Regions from separate parts of the Micromonospora sp. URMC 106 genome, predicted to be linked through region 1. Evidence: riboswitches for the same ligand, from Rfam matches in the RefSeq annotation. Region 1 holds a riboswitch; each other region holds the start of a gene.
What was found. A riboswitch is a leader RNA that binds a small molecule or an ion and turns the genes downstream of it on or off. The one in region 1 is predicted to bind cyclic di-AMP.
Positions count from the first base shown of each region.

Region 2: another riboswitch for cyclic di-AMP. It lies ahead of ACSNOB_RS20055 (NlpC/P60 family protein); the one in region 1 lies ahead of ACSNOB_RS09050 (coiled-coil domain-containing protein).
Region 3: another riboswitch for cyclic di-AMP. It lies ahead of ACSNOB_RS29030 (C39 family peptidase); the one in region 1 lies ahead of ACSNOB_RS09050 (coiled-coil domain-containing protein).
Region 4: another riboswitch for cyclic di-AMP. It lies ahead of ACSNOB_RS30885 (transglycosylase family protein); the one in region 1 lies ahead of ACSNOB_RS09050 (coiled-coil domain-containing protein).

Region 1 is NZ_JBPQTP010000018.1:68,754-72,177, forward strand. It holds gene ACSNOB_RS09040 (HelD family protein) at 1-387, shown strand, start outside; gene ACSNOB_RS09045 (cation diffusion facilitator family transporter) at 477-1,394, shown strand; cyclic di-AMP (ydaO/yuaA leader) riboswitch at 1,548-1,679, shown strand; gene ACSNOB_RS09050 (coiled-coil domain-containing protein) at 1,693-2,757, shown strand; gene ACSNOB_RS09055 (SRPBCC family protein) at 2,859-3,326, opposite strand.
Region 2 is NZ_JBPQTP010000066.1:9,634-13,057, forward strand. It holds gene ACSNOB_RS20050 (N-acetylmuramoyl-L-alanine amidase) at 1-1,009, opposite strand, end outside; cyclic di-AMP (ydaO/yuaA leader) riboswitch at 1,248-1,385, shown strand; gene ACSNOB_RS20055 (NlpC/P60 family protein) at 1,398-2,438, shown strand; gene dcd (dCTP deaminase) at 2,511-3,089, opposite strand; gene ACSNOB_RS20065 (pyridoxamine 5'-phosphate oxidase family protein) at 3,168-3,424, shown strand, end outside.
Region 3 is NZ_JBPQTP010000143.1:11,306-14,729, reverse strand. It holds partial or broken gene ACSNOB_RS29040 (hypothetical protein) at 1-260, shown strand, start outside; gene ACSNOB_RS29035 (hypothetical protein) at 464-1,222, shown strand; cyclic di-AMP (ydaO/yuaA leader) riboswitch at 1,507-1,648, shown strand; gene ACSNOB_RS29030 (C39 family peptidase) at 1,873-2,718, shown strand; gene ACSNOB_RS29025 (alpha/beta fold hydrolase) at 2,822-3,424, shown strand, end outside.
Region 4 is NZ_JBPQTP010000180.1:1,161-4,584, forward strand. It holds partial or broken gene htpG (molecular chaperone HtpG) at 1-675, opposite strand, end outside; gene ACSNOB_RS30885 (transglycosylase family protein) at 860-1,477, opposite strand; cyclic di-AMP (ydaO/yuaA leader) riboswitch at 1,477-1,648, opposite strand; gene ACSNOB_RS30890 (hypothetical protein) at 1,892-2,251, shown strand; gene ACSNOB_RS30895 (T3SS (YopN, CesT) and YbjN peptide-binding chaperone 1) at 2,238-3,269, shown strand.

The DNA.
Region 1 (3,424 bases):
GAGATCCGCCGGCTCCACCCCGACCTCCCGCTGCCCACGGCGGTGCGCTCCACCGGCGTCGACCCGGTCGAGCTGGTGGTGCCGGCGGCGGAGCTGGAGACCGCCGTGGTGGAGGCGGCCACGGCCCTGCTCGCCGAGGTGGAGGGCACCGTCGGCGTCATCACCCCGGTGCCCCGCCGGGACGAGGTGGCCGGGTGGCTGGGCGGGCTGGCCGCGCCGCGCCTGCAGGTGGTGACCAGCCTGGAGGCCAAGGGCATGGAGTACGACGGGGTGGTCCTGGTCGCCCCGGGCGAGATCCGGGCGGACCCGGGCTCGGGCGTACGCACGCTCTACGTCGCGCTCTCCCGGGCCACCCAGCGGCTGACCACCGTCGACCCGGTCGGCTGAGCCGCCGGCCCGCCCGGCGGCCACTTGCATATATTGCGATGTGAGCATAGTTTGGACGCGGATCCGAACGGGTGACGGAGGGTGGGCGCGTGGGCGCAGGTCATGACCACCACCACGGGTCGGTCGCGAACGCCGCGCACCGCCACCGGGGCCGGCTCTGGGCCGCGTTCGCGCTGCTCGGCGCCCTGATGGTGGTGGAGGCGGTGACCGCCTTCCGCACCGGCTCGCTGGCCCTGCTCAGCGACGCGGGGCACATGTTCACCGACGTGCTCGGCATCGGCATGGCGCTCGCCGCGATCACCGCCACCCGGCGGGCCGGGGCGGACCCGCAGCGCACCTTCGGCCTCTACCGGCTGGAGGTGCTGGCCGCCCTCGCGAACGCCGTGCTGCTCTCCGGCGTCGCGGTCTACGTGGTCGTCGAGGCGGTACGCCGGTTCGGCGACCCGCCGGAGGTGCTCGCCGGCCCGATGCTCGTGGTGGCCCTGCTCGGCCTGCTCGCCAACGTGGGCGCCTTCGCCCTGCTGCGCTCCGGGGCCAAGGAGAGCATCAACCTGCAGGGCGCCTACCTGGAGGTGCTGGGTGACCTGCTGGGCTCACTCGGCGTGATCGGCGCGGCGCTGCTGATCGCCGTCACCGACTGGTGGTGGGCCGATCCGCTGGTCGCGGTGGCGATCGGGCTGTTCATCCTGCCCCGCACCTGGCGGCTCGGGCGCGCCGCGCTGCGCATCCTGGTGCAGGCCGCGCCGGAGCACCTCGAGGTCACCAAGGTGCACGACAGGCTGGCCGCCGTGCCGGGCGTCGCCGAGGTGCACGACCTGCACGTCTGGACGCTGACCTCCGGCATGGAGGTGGCCTCGGCGCACCTGACGATGGCACCGGGCGCGGAGGTCGGCGCGGTGCTCAGCGCGGCCCGGTCGGCGCTGCACGAGGACTTCCGGATCGAGCACGCCACGCTCCAGATCGAGCCCGGAGCGTCCCCCGGGACCTGTGGGTCGGTTGAGTGGTAATGAGCACAACCTTAAATCTGGGCGAGTATTGTCGGCTTATGTCGGATTTGACGGTAAGCGGACAGTCACCCGCAGTCACTCCCGCTGCACCAGTCACACCGGCACCGGTAGGCTCGGTTCCGGCCTTCGCCAGGCGGCACCCACCGGTGCCGGCGATGGCCGCCGCCTAATCGCCCGGCGGGGCGAACCGGGGAACCATGTTCGTGGGGTGCATCCGCGTCAGCGGTAGGGATCTTCCGTCCCGAACCCGTCAGCTAACCCGGTCGGCGGCTGACGGAAGGACACGTGTATGCCAGTGATGGCACCTGTACGACGACGCGCCGCCCGGATGGCGGCCCTGATCACCGCGACGCTCGCCCTCGGCACCGCGGTCGCGCCGGTCACCGCCGCCCCGGCGGCGGCCACTCCCCGCGCCGGGCTGCTCGCCGCGGCGCCCGGGCAGGACGAGGAGGGCGGCACGCCCGCCCTGCGGGCCCAACTGGAGGCCGCCAGCAAGGGCTACCTCGACGCCAAGCGGGCCCTCGACACGTCGGTCCGGCGGCAGCAGCAGCTCGCCGCGCAGCTCAAGACGACCGAGACCCAGCTGGCCGAGCGGGCGGACAAGGTCGGCGAGATCGCCGGGGTGGCCTACCGCAGCGGCCGGCTCGGCGTCGCGTCCGCGCTGCTCAACAGCAGCTCACCGGACGGCTTCATGGACCGGGCCGCCGCCCTCGACGCGGTGGCCGCCAACGAGGACCGGGCCCTGCGCGAGCTTCAGGAGACCCGCGACGCGGCCACCCGCACCAAGCTCGCCCTGGACGGCGAGATCCGGGAACAGCGCAAGCAGGTCACGCTGATGGCCAAGCGCAAGGAGCAGGCCGAGCGGGCGCTGACCGTGGCCAACCGGAAGCAACAGTCCGCGGGCAGCGCGCCACGCGGCACCTCGACCGCGACGGCGAAGCCGGCGCCGCGCAACTCCGACGGCTCCTGGCCGTCCGAGTCGTGCAGCGTCAACGACCCCACCCCCGCCAACGGCTGCATCACCCCGCGCACCCTGCACGCGCTCAACCAGGCCAAGGCGGCCGGCTTCACCCGCTACGTCTCCTGCTACCGCCCCGGCGGCTCCGGCGAGCACCCGAAGGGGCGGGCCTGCGACTTCGCGGCGCAGAAGGGCGGGTTCGGCGGCGACGCCACCGGCGGCGACCGGACGTACGGCAACAACCTGGCGGCGTACTTCGTCAGGAACGCCGACCGGCTGGCCGTGCTCTACGTGATCTGGTACAGGCAGATCTGGCTGCCCAGCAGCGGGTGGAAGTCGTACAGCGGCGCCAACGGCGATCCGTCCAGCGACCACACCAACCACGTGCACCTGTCGGTCTACTGACGCCCCGGCCCCGGTGACCCGCCCGTCGGGTCGCCGGGGCCGTGCCACGTGTACGCCCGTCGGCCCCGGCGGGCCTGTCGGGGCGTCGTCGGCGTCCGCGCTCAGCCGGCCGGCGGCCCGGAGGTGCGGTCCAGCACGGCGCCCAGCCGGGCGGCCAGCCCCAGGTGGGCCGCGCGCGCCTGACGGAAGGCGTAGCCGAAGAGCGGCGCGGGCGCGGCGAGGGTGATCTCGACCTCGATCCGGACGACGCCGTCCGGCTCGGCCCGCAGCCGGGTCCGGTTGCGCACGGTGGTGGCCGGCCGCTGCCGCGCCACGGTGACGATCTCTTCCGGTCCGGCCACCAGGACATCGGCCTGGTAGGTGATCGGCAGACGCAGCGGCCCGGCGGCCAACCGGTCGGTGATGAGGTAACTGGCCCGCGCGCCGGGCCGGGGCGGCACCACCCGGCGGACCCGGACGATCAGCGGGTGCAGGTCCTCCTGCCGGGCCGGGTCCGCGAGCAACCCGGCGGCCTCGGCCAGGGAGCAGCGCGCCTGGACGGTGTAGCTGAAGGAATCCCGCCTGAGCACGCTGTCTCCCCACGTCGCCGTCGACCGATCGTCGCGCACGCGCGGCGCGGTGGCAACGGCGCGCCCGTACCGGCGCGGATGCCGGCCACCCACCCGCC
Region 2 (3,424 bases), on a different contig from region 1:
TGTGCTGGGCGATGTGGCCGTCCACCGAGCGCAGGGTGTAGTGCCAGCCCACCCGCCTCGGGTCCTTGACCAGGTTGACGCTGGGCCCGAAGTAGCCCTCGGTGTCGTGGATGACGATGTACTCGATCTTCTGCCGGGCCGGCCGGTCGGAGAGGTCGTGGTTGCCGTAGTCGCCCGCGCCGGGGCCGTACTTCTGGTAGGGCGCCGGGATCCACTCGCAGGAGATGGTGTCCGGGCACTCCAGCCCGTCGGGCCGGGCGAGCTTGCGCAGGCCCAGCCGGTCCAGCCAGGAGCGCTCGGGCTGGACCGCGCGGGCGGCCAGGGTCACCCGCTGCCCGTCGTCGGTCAGCCGGCTGTCGCCGGCGCTGATGGTGCCGTAGACCTCGTCGGCGAAGGCCGCCGCCGCGTCGGCGCTGTCCGCGCCGGAGTAGCGGGCCACCGCGCCGTACCAGGCCGCCGGGTCGGTGCCGGCGCCGACCGGGGCGCCGATCTCCTTCTGGTACGCGGCCAGCAGCGCCGCGCCGCCCCGGATGTTCGCCGCGACGTCCGTGCGCAGCGTCTCCTCGCTGGCGCCGGTCAGTGCGGCGGCGGCGTCGAGCGTCCGCAGCGCGGCCTCGGCGGGGGGCGGATCGGCCGGCGGCTCGTGCGCCTCGGCCAGGGACGGGCGGGAGTCGTCGCCGCGCGGGTCCTCGGTGCCCTCGTCGTGGTGGGTGCCCCCGGGCAGGGAGGCGACGTACTCCGCGTCGGTGAGGTGCATGGGTCCGAAGCCGCCGCTGGTGCTCGGCGTTCCGGCGTTGGTGTCCCAGCGGGACTGCAGGTAGGAGACTCCGAGCAGGACGCTCTCCGGCACGCCGTACTCGGCCGCGGCGGCCGCGTACTGCTGCTGCCGGTCGGTCGTCGGCGCGGCGGCGGCGGATCCGGCTGCGGTGAGCGGCGTCGCCGCCAGGGCGGCCGCGACCGCGGCGGCCAGCAGGACGCGTCTGCTCCTCGATGTCGCTGTCAGGTGCATCAGACCCCCAGGTCGGACGGGCGAATGTGGGGTCACCTTCGCCCCGGTCGGCACCTCTGGTCAATACCTTTCCATCCGTCACTTCAAAAGGAAGGAAATCTTCGTCGCCGGGGTTGCGGGTCTCCCCGGCCCATGTGAATACGGTGTGTCACGGCTCGATGGGTTGCGGATTGATAACGGCCGTCTCTACTCTGGTCATTCGTCGGCCGGCGACAGTCCGCCCAACCGGGGCGGTAACGGTCCGACACCGCCGAGTCGCTCCCGAGCGAGCCGGGGACCCAGGTACCCCCGGGGTGAATCCGCAGCCTCTGCGGTAGGGCGTCCCCTTCCCGCCCGAACCCGTCAGCTAACCCGGTAGGCGGTACGGGAAGAAGGAGTACGGAGCCCGGTGGCACACCATGCCCCGCGGCCACCGTCGGCACGGTCGGCCCTCGCCGACCCCACGACGGCTGCGCCGCGCCCACGCTGGTACCGCTGCACCACCGCCCTCGCCGCCCTGGCCGCGTTCGCCGTCGTCCTGACCGGCGGCGCCACGGCGGCCCACGCCGAACCGACGGTCGCCGAGATCGAGCGCCAGATCGACGAGGACTGGAACAAGCTCGAACCGATCATCGAACGGCACAACGCCACCCGCCAGGACCTGGCCGCCAAGCGCAGGCAGGCCGACGCGCTCGCCAGGCAGATCAAGCCGCTGGAGGAGCAGGTCGACCAGGCGATGGAGAAGGTCAGCGCGCTGGCCGTCCGCGCCTACAAGGGTGAGAACGTCTCCGCCGTCAACGCCCTGCTGGGCAGCCGCTCGCCCGACCAGATGGTCGGCCAGCTCGAACTGCTCGACCGGTTCGCCCAGCACCAGCAGCAGGACGTGCGGCAGGTCGCGGAGTTGCGCGACCGGCTGGCCGCGAAGAAGGCGCCGTTGGACGAGATGGTCGTCCAGCTCGGCCGGACCGAGGCCCAGCTCGCGGCGAAGAAGAAGCAGATCAACGCCGAGATCGACCGGCTGCAGAAGCTGCGGCTGCGGATCTACGGCAGCGGTGGGGGCGGCCCGCTGCGTCCCGCCCCCTGCCCGGCCAGCTATCCCGGTGGCGGGGCCGGCACCGCCGTCAAGTTCGCCTGCGCGCAGATCGGCAAGCCCTACGTCTGGGGCGCCGAGGGCCCGAATTCGTACGACTGCTCGGGCCTGATGCTCGCCGCCTGGGCGAAGGCGGGGGTGTCGCTGCCGCACAACGCTGCGCAGCAGCGCCGGGTCACCGCGACCGTCAGCCGGGGCGAGCTGCGCCCTGGCGACCTGGTCTTCTACTACAGCGACCTGCACCACGTCGGCATGTACGTCGGCGGGGGCTGGGTGGTGCACGCCTCCCGGGCCGGGGTGCCGGTCAGGATGAAGAAGGTCGACGACGGACCGATCCACAGCTACGGCCGCCCCGGCTGAGGTGTGCGGAGGGGCCCTTCCTGACGCATGTCGTCGAGGAGAGGGCCCCTTCTGGCACCCGCGAAGCGGTCGTCAGCGGGTCGGCCAGGTGCGCCAGTGCTGCCAGGAGCGGCTCGGGGTCGGGCCCCGCTGCCCCTGGTAGCGCGAGCCGTAGACCGCCGAGCCGTACGGGTGCTCGGCCGGCGACGAGAGCCGGAAGATGCAGAGCTGGCCGATCTTCATGCCCGGCCAGAGGGTGATGGGCAGGTTGGCCACGTTGGACAGTTCCAGCGTCACGTGGCCGGAGAAGCCCGGGTCGATGAAGCCCGCGGTGGAGTGGGTGAGCAGGCCGAGCCGACCCAGGCTCGACTTGCCCTCCAGCCGCCCGGCGAGCTGGTCGCCGAGCGAGATCACCTCCAGCGTCGAGGCGAGCACGAACTCGCCCGGGTGCAGCACGAACGGCTCGCCCTCGGGCACCTCGACCATCGACGTCAGGTCGTCCTGCTGCATCGCCGGATCGATGTGGGTGTAGAGATGGTTGTTGAAGACCCGGAAGAGCTTGTCGAGGCGTACGTCGATGCTGGACGGCTGCACCAGCGTGGGCTCGAACGGCTCCAGCGCGAGCGTGCCCGCCTTGATCTCGGAGACCAGGTCGCGGTCGGAGAGCAGCATCGGAACACCATAGCGAGCGATGTGCGTGACCTGCGTGTCGGACTACCTGTTCGTACACGTGTTCGATAGAATGTCGGCATGGCTTCCTGGTCCGAATTCGCCGCCGACGAGCCCCGCCTCGCCGACGGGATCCGCGTTCTCATGCAGCAGTACGGGCCGGGCTTCGGCTATCTGGCCACCGTCCGCGCCGATGGTGGGCCCCGCGTCCATCCGGTCTCCCCGGTGATCACCGACGAGGGCCTCTTCTGCTTCGTGGTCGACTCGCCGAAGCGGCGCGACCTGGAGCGCGACGGCCGCTACGCCCTGCACTCCTTCCCGCCGGAGGAGAGCGACGA
Region 3 (3,424 bases), on a different contig from region 1:
GGCTGCCCGGGGCCACGGCGATCCCCGGCACGGTGCCCCCGGCCGTGGCGGCCCCCGTCACGGCGGTCTCCGTCGACCTGCCGGGCTGCCGCCGGGTCGTCGACGACCGCGTCGCCGGCGCCGACGAGCGGGCCGCCAGCGCCCTCGCCACCCCGGCCGACCCGGGCCAGGCCGGCGTGGCTGTCGCCGCCGGCCCGGCCCACGCGCCGGCCGGGCACCCGCCGGGCGCCGCCGGCCCCCGGGCCCCGCCGCGCGACTGACCCGCACCATCCCGCCGGGCCGACGCGCCCCGCGACCGTGTCCGCCGCGAGGCGTCGGGAAGGCCCTTCCGTCACCGCAGGCGTCGACAGGTGCCCGTTCTGCGCTCCCTACCACCCGCACCCGTCCGGCGGCGGGGTGCGGCGTCGCCGCTCCCCGCCGCGGTGCCCCCGCTGCCGCACTCGCTACCCGTGAGGTGCCGACCATGGAGACCGTCTTCTACCAGTTCCTGATCGAGGTGCCGCGGGCCGCCGCCATCTGGTCCGCCCTGCTCCTGCTGGCCCTGACCGTGCTCGCCGTCCTGGTCGCCCGCCCCGAGCGGGTTCCGTCCGCCGAGGAGCCGGCCCCGACGCCCACCGACGACCCGGCGGCCGAGGCGACCGACCTGCGCCGCTACGCGGAGGAGGTGGCCGTCGCGGCGGAGCGTGCGGCCCGGACCGCCCGGCGGCGGCGGGCCGACTGGCTCGCCGCGCAGGAGGAGGTCGACCGGGCCTGGCAGGCGTACGACGAGGCGGAGACGGCCGCCCGCCGGTTCACCGGGGCCGCCGTCCTGCCCCCTCCGCGCACCCCGCGCACGCCCGCCGAGTACGCCGCCCGGGAGCGCTGGCTGCACCACGCGGCGATGGCCGCCCACTGGCGCGGCGACCTGACCGCCCGCCAGCTCAGCGACGTGTTCGGTCACCGGGCGGGCTGGGATCCGCGTCGGCACCCGGCCGAGCAGGAGATCGTGCTGGCCCGGGCGGTACGCGACGCGAAGCGGGCCGGCTACCGGGCCGCCGCCGAGCGGGAGCGGCTGGCGTGGCGGGACGCCGACCTGGCCGCCGAGGCGGCGCGTGCCCTGGCCGCGGAGGCGTACGCAGCGGCGGTCCGGCTCCGGCCGGGCCGGCTCCCCGCAGCCCGCCCGGCGACCGAGGCGCACCGTCCCGCGGCCGCCGCGCGCTGGCGCCCGGCGCGGGTGGGCTGACGCGGGCCGTTTCGGTGACGCCGGTCACAGCATGGCCGAACCGGTCATCGGGCGCGGCCCGGCCGAATTCCGCCAGCCATTCCGCGTCGATCTCGGCCGGTCGTCCGGTTGTCGACCGAAGGCGTGCCGGAAAACGACTGTCCCATTGAGTCACGTCAGTGCCAAACTGCCCGCAAAAAAGTCCCACGATCAAGGTTTAAGCAGGTGGGGGCGGGTTGGCAGGGCGCGGGCCGGCCAGTAATGTCGGCCCGTCCGGTGCGGTACCCGTTCGCAAGAGGCGACGCCGCGCCGACCCGCCTAATCGCGCACAGACGAGCCGGGGACCCAGTGCAACACCGGGGTGAATCCGCGGGCCACGGCCCGTGGTAGGGCGTTCTTCCCGCCCGAATCCGTCAGCTAACCCGGTCGGCGGCGTCGGAAGGAGTTCCATCCTCGTGCAGCACCCACCCACCCCCCGCTCGACCCGCCGCCTCCACGGCGCCGCGGTGCCCGCGCTCGCCCGGCCGCACGCCGCGAGCTGACCTCACCGGTCACCGCCCGTCGCCCGGCATCCCGGGCGCATCCCCTGAGTGGCCCACCACCCGCCCGGACGCCGTCCGCGCGGTCGGTTCCCCCTGCGGCGGACCGGCGGTCGCTCACCCCCCGAGCCCGTGGAGGAAACCGTGAAGCACCACCTCAGGCGACAGCTTCGTCGCCTCACGTCCGAGCGTCCCTACCAGGTGGCCGCCGCGTCCGCCGCGGCGCTCGTGCTGGCGTCCGGCACCGGCGCGCTGCTGGCCGGCGCCGACGAGGCGCCCGCCGCCGCCCAGGCCCCGGTGGCCGTGACCGAACTGCGTGACGACACCGCCGCCTCGCGCGGCGAGGCCCGCGTCGCGGCCACCCCGTCGACCGCCGCCGCGGTCGCGTCCAGCGCCGCTCCCTCGGCCAGCGCCACCAGCGCCGCGCCGAACCCCGACCTGACCCGCAAGCCGGAGCCGCCGAAGCCCCCGAAGTCCAAGACCCTGGACTACGACTACGAGGCCCAGACCACCTTCTACAACTGTGGCCCGGCCGCCGTCCGGCACGCCCTCAGCGCCGCCGGCGTCGCGCGCAGCCAGGACACCCTCGGCGCCCAGCTGGGCACCGACGAGATGGGCACCGACTCCGCCGAGGACACCACCCGGGTGCTGAACGCGACGGTGAAGGGCGACCCGTACCGGACCCGGATGATCCCGGGCAACGCCGCGACCCCGGCGCAGATGGACCGGCTCCAGGCCGACGTGGTCGCCGCCATCAGCGACGGGCGGGGCGTCGTGGTGAACGTCGCCGGCAGCGCCACGGACACCGACGGCGGCTGGCACTCGTTCCCCGGCGGCCACTACATCGCCGTCGTGGGCTACCAGGACGAGGGCCGGCTGGTGAAGATCGCCGACTCGGCGAACCCGGCGACCGCCTCGTACTGGATGTCCACCGTCGCCCTGGCGAACTGGGCCGCCACCCGCGGCTACTCCGCCTGACACGACCCGTCGGGCGTCGGCCTCCCCCGGGGAGCCGGCGCCCGGTGTCGTCTCCGGGTCACGGCCCTCGCCGGGGCGTCCGGCGGGTGGCACACTGCGGCGCATGGCCGATGAATCAGGTGACCGGGACGGTCGACGCGTCCTGCTGCTGCTGCACGGCATGGGCGCGACCGGCGACGTGTGGCTGCCCTGGGCGCCGCTGCTGGAGCGCCGGTGGGCGGGGCGGTGGCTGGCGCCGGACCTCGCCGGCCACGGCTGGTCGCCGCCGCTGCCGGCGTACTCGTTCGCCGGGCTGGCCGACCGGGTCGCCGTGGGGCTCGCGGCGGGGGACCGGCTGGTCGTGCTGGGGCACTCCCTCGGCGGCGTGGTCGGGCTGGCGCTGGCCGCCCGCGGCGCCGGGCTGCCGGTCGACGCCGTGGTCGGGCTCGGCATCAAGGCCGTCTGGTCGCCGGCCGAGCTGGCGAAGGCCCGGGAGTTGGCCGACCGGCCGGTGACCTGGTTCGCCAGCCGGGACGAGGCGGCCCGCCGCTACCTGCGGGTGGCCGGCCTGACCGGCCTCCTCGCGCCGGACGACCCCGCGGTCGAGGCCGGGCTGCGGCAGGTCGACGGCCGCTGGCGGCTGGCCATGGACCCGGCCGCGTTCGGGGTGGGCGAGCCGGACCTGCCCGCCCTGCTGGCGGCGACCGACGTGCCGGTGCTGCTCGCC
Region 4 (3,424 bases), on a different contig from region 1:
GCGGGGCCGGGCCCAGAGCGCCTTCATCGAGTTGAGCGTCTGGGTCTCGGTCGTGGTCTCGTCGCCCTCGCCCGGCCGCTCGACGGTCATCCGGATCGGCCAGGCGATGAAGTCGGAGTACCGCTTGACGATCTCCCGGATCGTCCACTCGGCGGTGTAGTCGTGCAGGTTGTCCTCGGCGTCGGCCGCCTTGAGGTGCAGGGTCACCGCGGTGCCCTGCGGCGCCTCGTCGACGGCCTCGACCGAGTAGGTGCCCTCGCCGGCCGACTCCCAGCGGGTGCCGCCGGTCTCCCCCGCCCGCCGGGTCACCAGCTCGACCCGGTCGGCGACCATGAACGCCGCGTAGAAGCCGACCCCGAACTGGCCGATCAGCTCCTGCCGCGCCCCGGCGTCGGCGGACTCGCGCAGCTTGCGCAGCAGCTCCGCCGTGCCGGACTTGGCGATCGTGCCGATCACCTGGACCACCTCGTCGCGGGACATGCCGATGCCGTTGTCCCGGACGGTAAGCGTGCGCGCCGCCTTGTCGACCTCGATCTCGATGTGGAGGTCGGAGGTGTCGACCTCCAGGTCCTTGTCGACCATCGACGCCAGGCGCAGCTTGTCCAGCGCGTCCGAGGCGTTCGAGATCAGTTCGCGCAGGAAGACGTCCTTGTTCGAGTAGATCGAGTGGACCATCAGCTGGAGCAGCTGACGCGCCTCGGCCTGGAACTCCAACGTCTCGGCCCGGTTACTCACGCCGTGTCCTTTCATCCTCGAAAGCCCACCAGAGAGGTTCGCGCAAAGGATACGAGCCGTCGCCCACCGCGAGACGACGACGCCCGGTCGGAGTCTCCCGACCGGGCGTCATCAGGGGTACGCGTCAGAGGCCGAGCCGCTGACCGGGGAGGATCAGCCCCGGGTCGGCGCCGACGACCCGCTTGTTGCTCTCGTACAGCTCCCGCCAGCCGCCGTCCACGTCGTGCGCGGTCGCGATCTTCGCCAGGGTGTCGCCGGGCCGGACCACGTAGGTCCGGCCGGCGCCGCCCGCGTCACGCCGCTCGCTGCCACCCGAGTCGCGCTTCGTCGCCGGCGCCTGCGACCCGCGCTCCCTCTTCGGGGTGTGCGACGTGCTCGAGCCGCCCTTCTTGCCGCAGGTCGGCCACGCGCCGATGCCCTGCCCGTCGAGGACGCGCTCGGCGACGCGGATCTGCTCGGCGCGGGTGGCCAGGTCGGCCCGCGCGGCGTACCTCCGGCCGCCGTAGCCCTCCCAGGTGCTCTGGGAGAACTGGAGGCCGCCGTAGTAGCCGTTGCCCGTGTTGATGCTCCAGTCGCCGCTGGACTCGCACTGGGCGATCGCGTCCCAGTTGACGCTGTCGGCCTGGGCCGGGGCGGCCGGGCCGAAGATCGCCACCGCGCCGGTCACGGCGCCCACGGCGAGAGTGCCCACGGCGGTACGACGGACGGTGCGACGGTGACGGGCCTGGTAGTCGGATGCCATGTGTGATTCCTCCACGCCGGCGAGGTCAGCTGTCGGGTTCGGGCCGAGGAGCCCGGCCGCCGCTGGCGGCTTCACCCCGAGGTGACGCGCACCGAGGAACGTTGGGTCCCCCGCTCCGTGCCTGAGTGACCGGGTCCGACGGCCGGCGGCAGGATTAGGCGTTACCGGCCGTGGTGTTCGCCATCGCGAACCCGGTCGACGCTAGGGGCGCTTCGCGCCGATTGCCCACTTCTCGTGAAGTTCCTCACCGGCCGCCGCACTGCCGGGCCGCCCCGGGTTGCGGACCGTTCCCGGCTGTGCGTCGCGGGCGCGCGTTGCCGTCAGGCTCTACCGTCGACAGTGGCGTCACCGTGGCCGCCGGGAGAGCAGAGGGCTGGTGCGACCGCCACATCCGGCGGTCAGTACGGTAGGGATGTGTCTCTATGGATGGCCGCGATGTGGGGACTGGTCGGCAGCGCGGTGGCCGAGGCGCTCAACCTGTCCGGGATGATGCGCCCCACCACCGAGTCGGGGGGCCGGTGGCAGTGGCCGTGGCGGGACCGGCGGGACGCGCCGATCGTCGTGTTCGCGGTGCTGCTCAGGACCGTGGCCGGGACCGGGCTCGCCGCCGCGGCCGGGGCGGGTGGCCTCGCCACCACCGCCTTCGCCAGCTTCACCTTCGGGGTGGCGGCCCCGCTCGTGATCGCCAAGATGTTCGACCAGGTCCGGGTGACGGACCAGCCGACCGACGGCACGCGCGGCGGACCGGACGGCGAGCACGATGACGCCGCCTGAGAGCCTGCTGGGCAGGGTCGCCTCCGCGCTGGCGGCCCGTCCGGCAACCACGGCGACGGCCGTGCCCGTGCCGACGAGGACCAGGTTGGCCGCCGCGCTGGCGGCGAGGCCGGTGGCCGCCGCGGGGGCTCGTCGCGCCCCGGCGCCCGTCGGGGAGGCCGAGTACGGCGGGAAGCTGACCCAGCGGGTCAGGGAGGTGCTGGCCGGCATCCTCGGCGTCACCGCCGACCAGCTGCGCGTCGACGCCGACGGCGACGTCGCCATCCGCGTCGGCTCCGCCATGATCTTCGTACGGGCCCAGGACGACCCGCCGCTGGTCGACGTGTTCTCACCCCTGCTCACCGGGGTCGAGCCGACCGAGTCGCTGTACCGGCGGCTCTCCGACCTCACCAACGGTCTCGTCGTCGGCCGGGTCTACTGCACCGGCGACACGGTCTGGGCGTCCGTCCCCGTCTTCGGCCAGGACTTCGTCCCCACCCACCTGCTGCTGGCCGTACGGGCCATGGTCGAGCTCGCCGACGACCTCGACGACCAGCTCCGGCGGGAGTTCGGCGGCAGCCGCTTCTTCGGCGAGGAGTCCTCGGGCCTGGCGGCGGTGCCCGACCCGACCGGCTACCTGCGCGACCTCGACCGGGCCGGCGCGAGCGGGGCGGGCAGCGTCCTGGTCGACCTGCTGGCCGACCGGGGGCGGACGGAGGAGCTGCGGGCCCGCGCCGAGCACGGCGACTGGCACGCCGCCACCCGGCTCGCCGCGCTGCTCGCCGAGGAGGGGCGCGCCGACGAGGCCGAACGGTACTGGCGGATCGCCGCCGAGCAGGGCGACCCGAGAGGCCGCGACGAGCTGGCCACCCTGCTGGCCGCCCGGGGCCGGCACGACGAGGCGATCGCGCTGCTGCGGCAGGCGGTCGACGACGGCGACTGGCGCCCCCTGCCGTTGCTGCTCACGCTGCTCACCGAGCGCGGTCTCGTGGACGAGGCGGTCGCGCTGCTGCGCCGCCGCGCCGCCGACCGGGACTGACCGCCGCCGCGCGGCAGACCCGCACCGACCGTCGCCGGCCCGGACCGGCCGCCGCCGCCCCCGCGAAAGCAGCCCGCCGTATGGCAGACCCCCGGGCGACCGCCGCCGCGGACCCGTCCGGGATCCGGAGAACGAAATGCGTCCGCAGGTGTGGC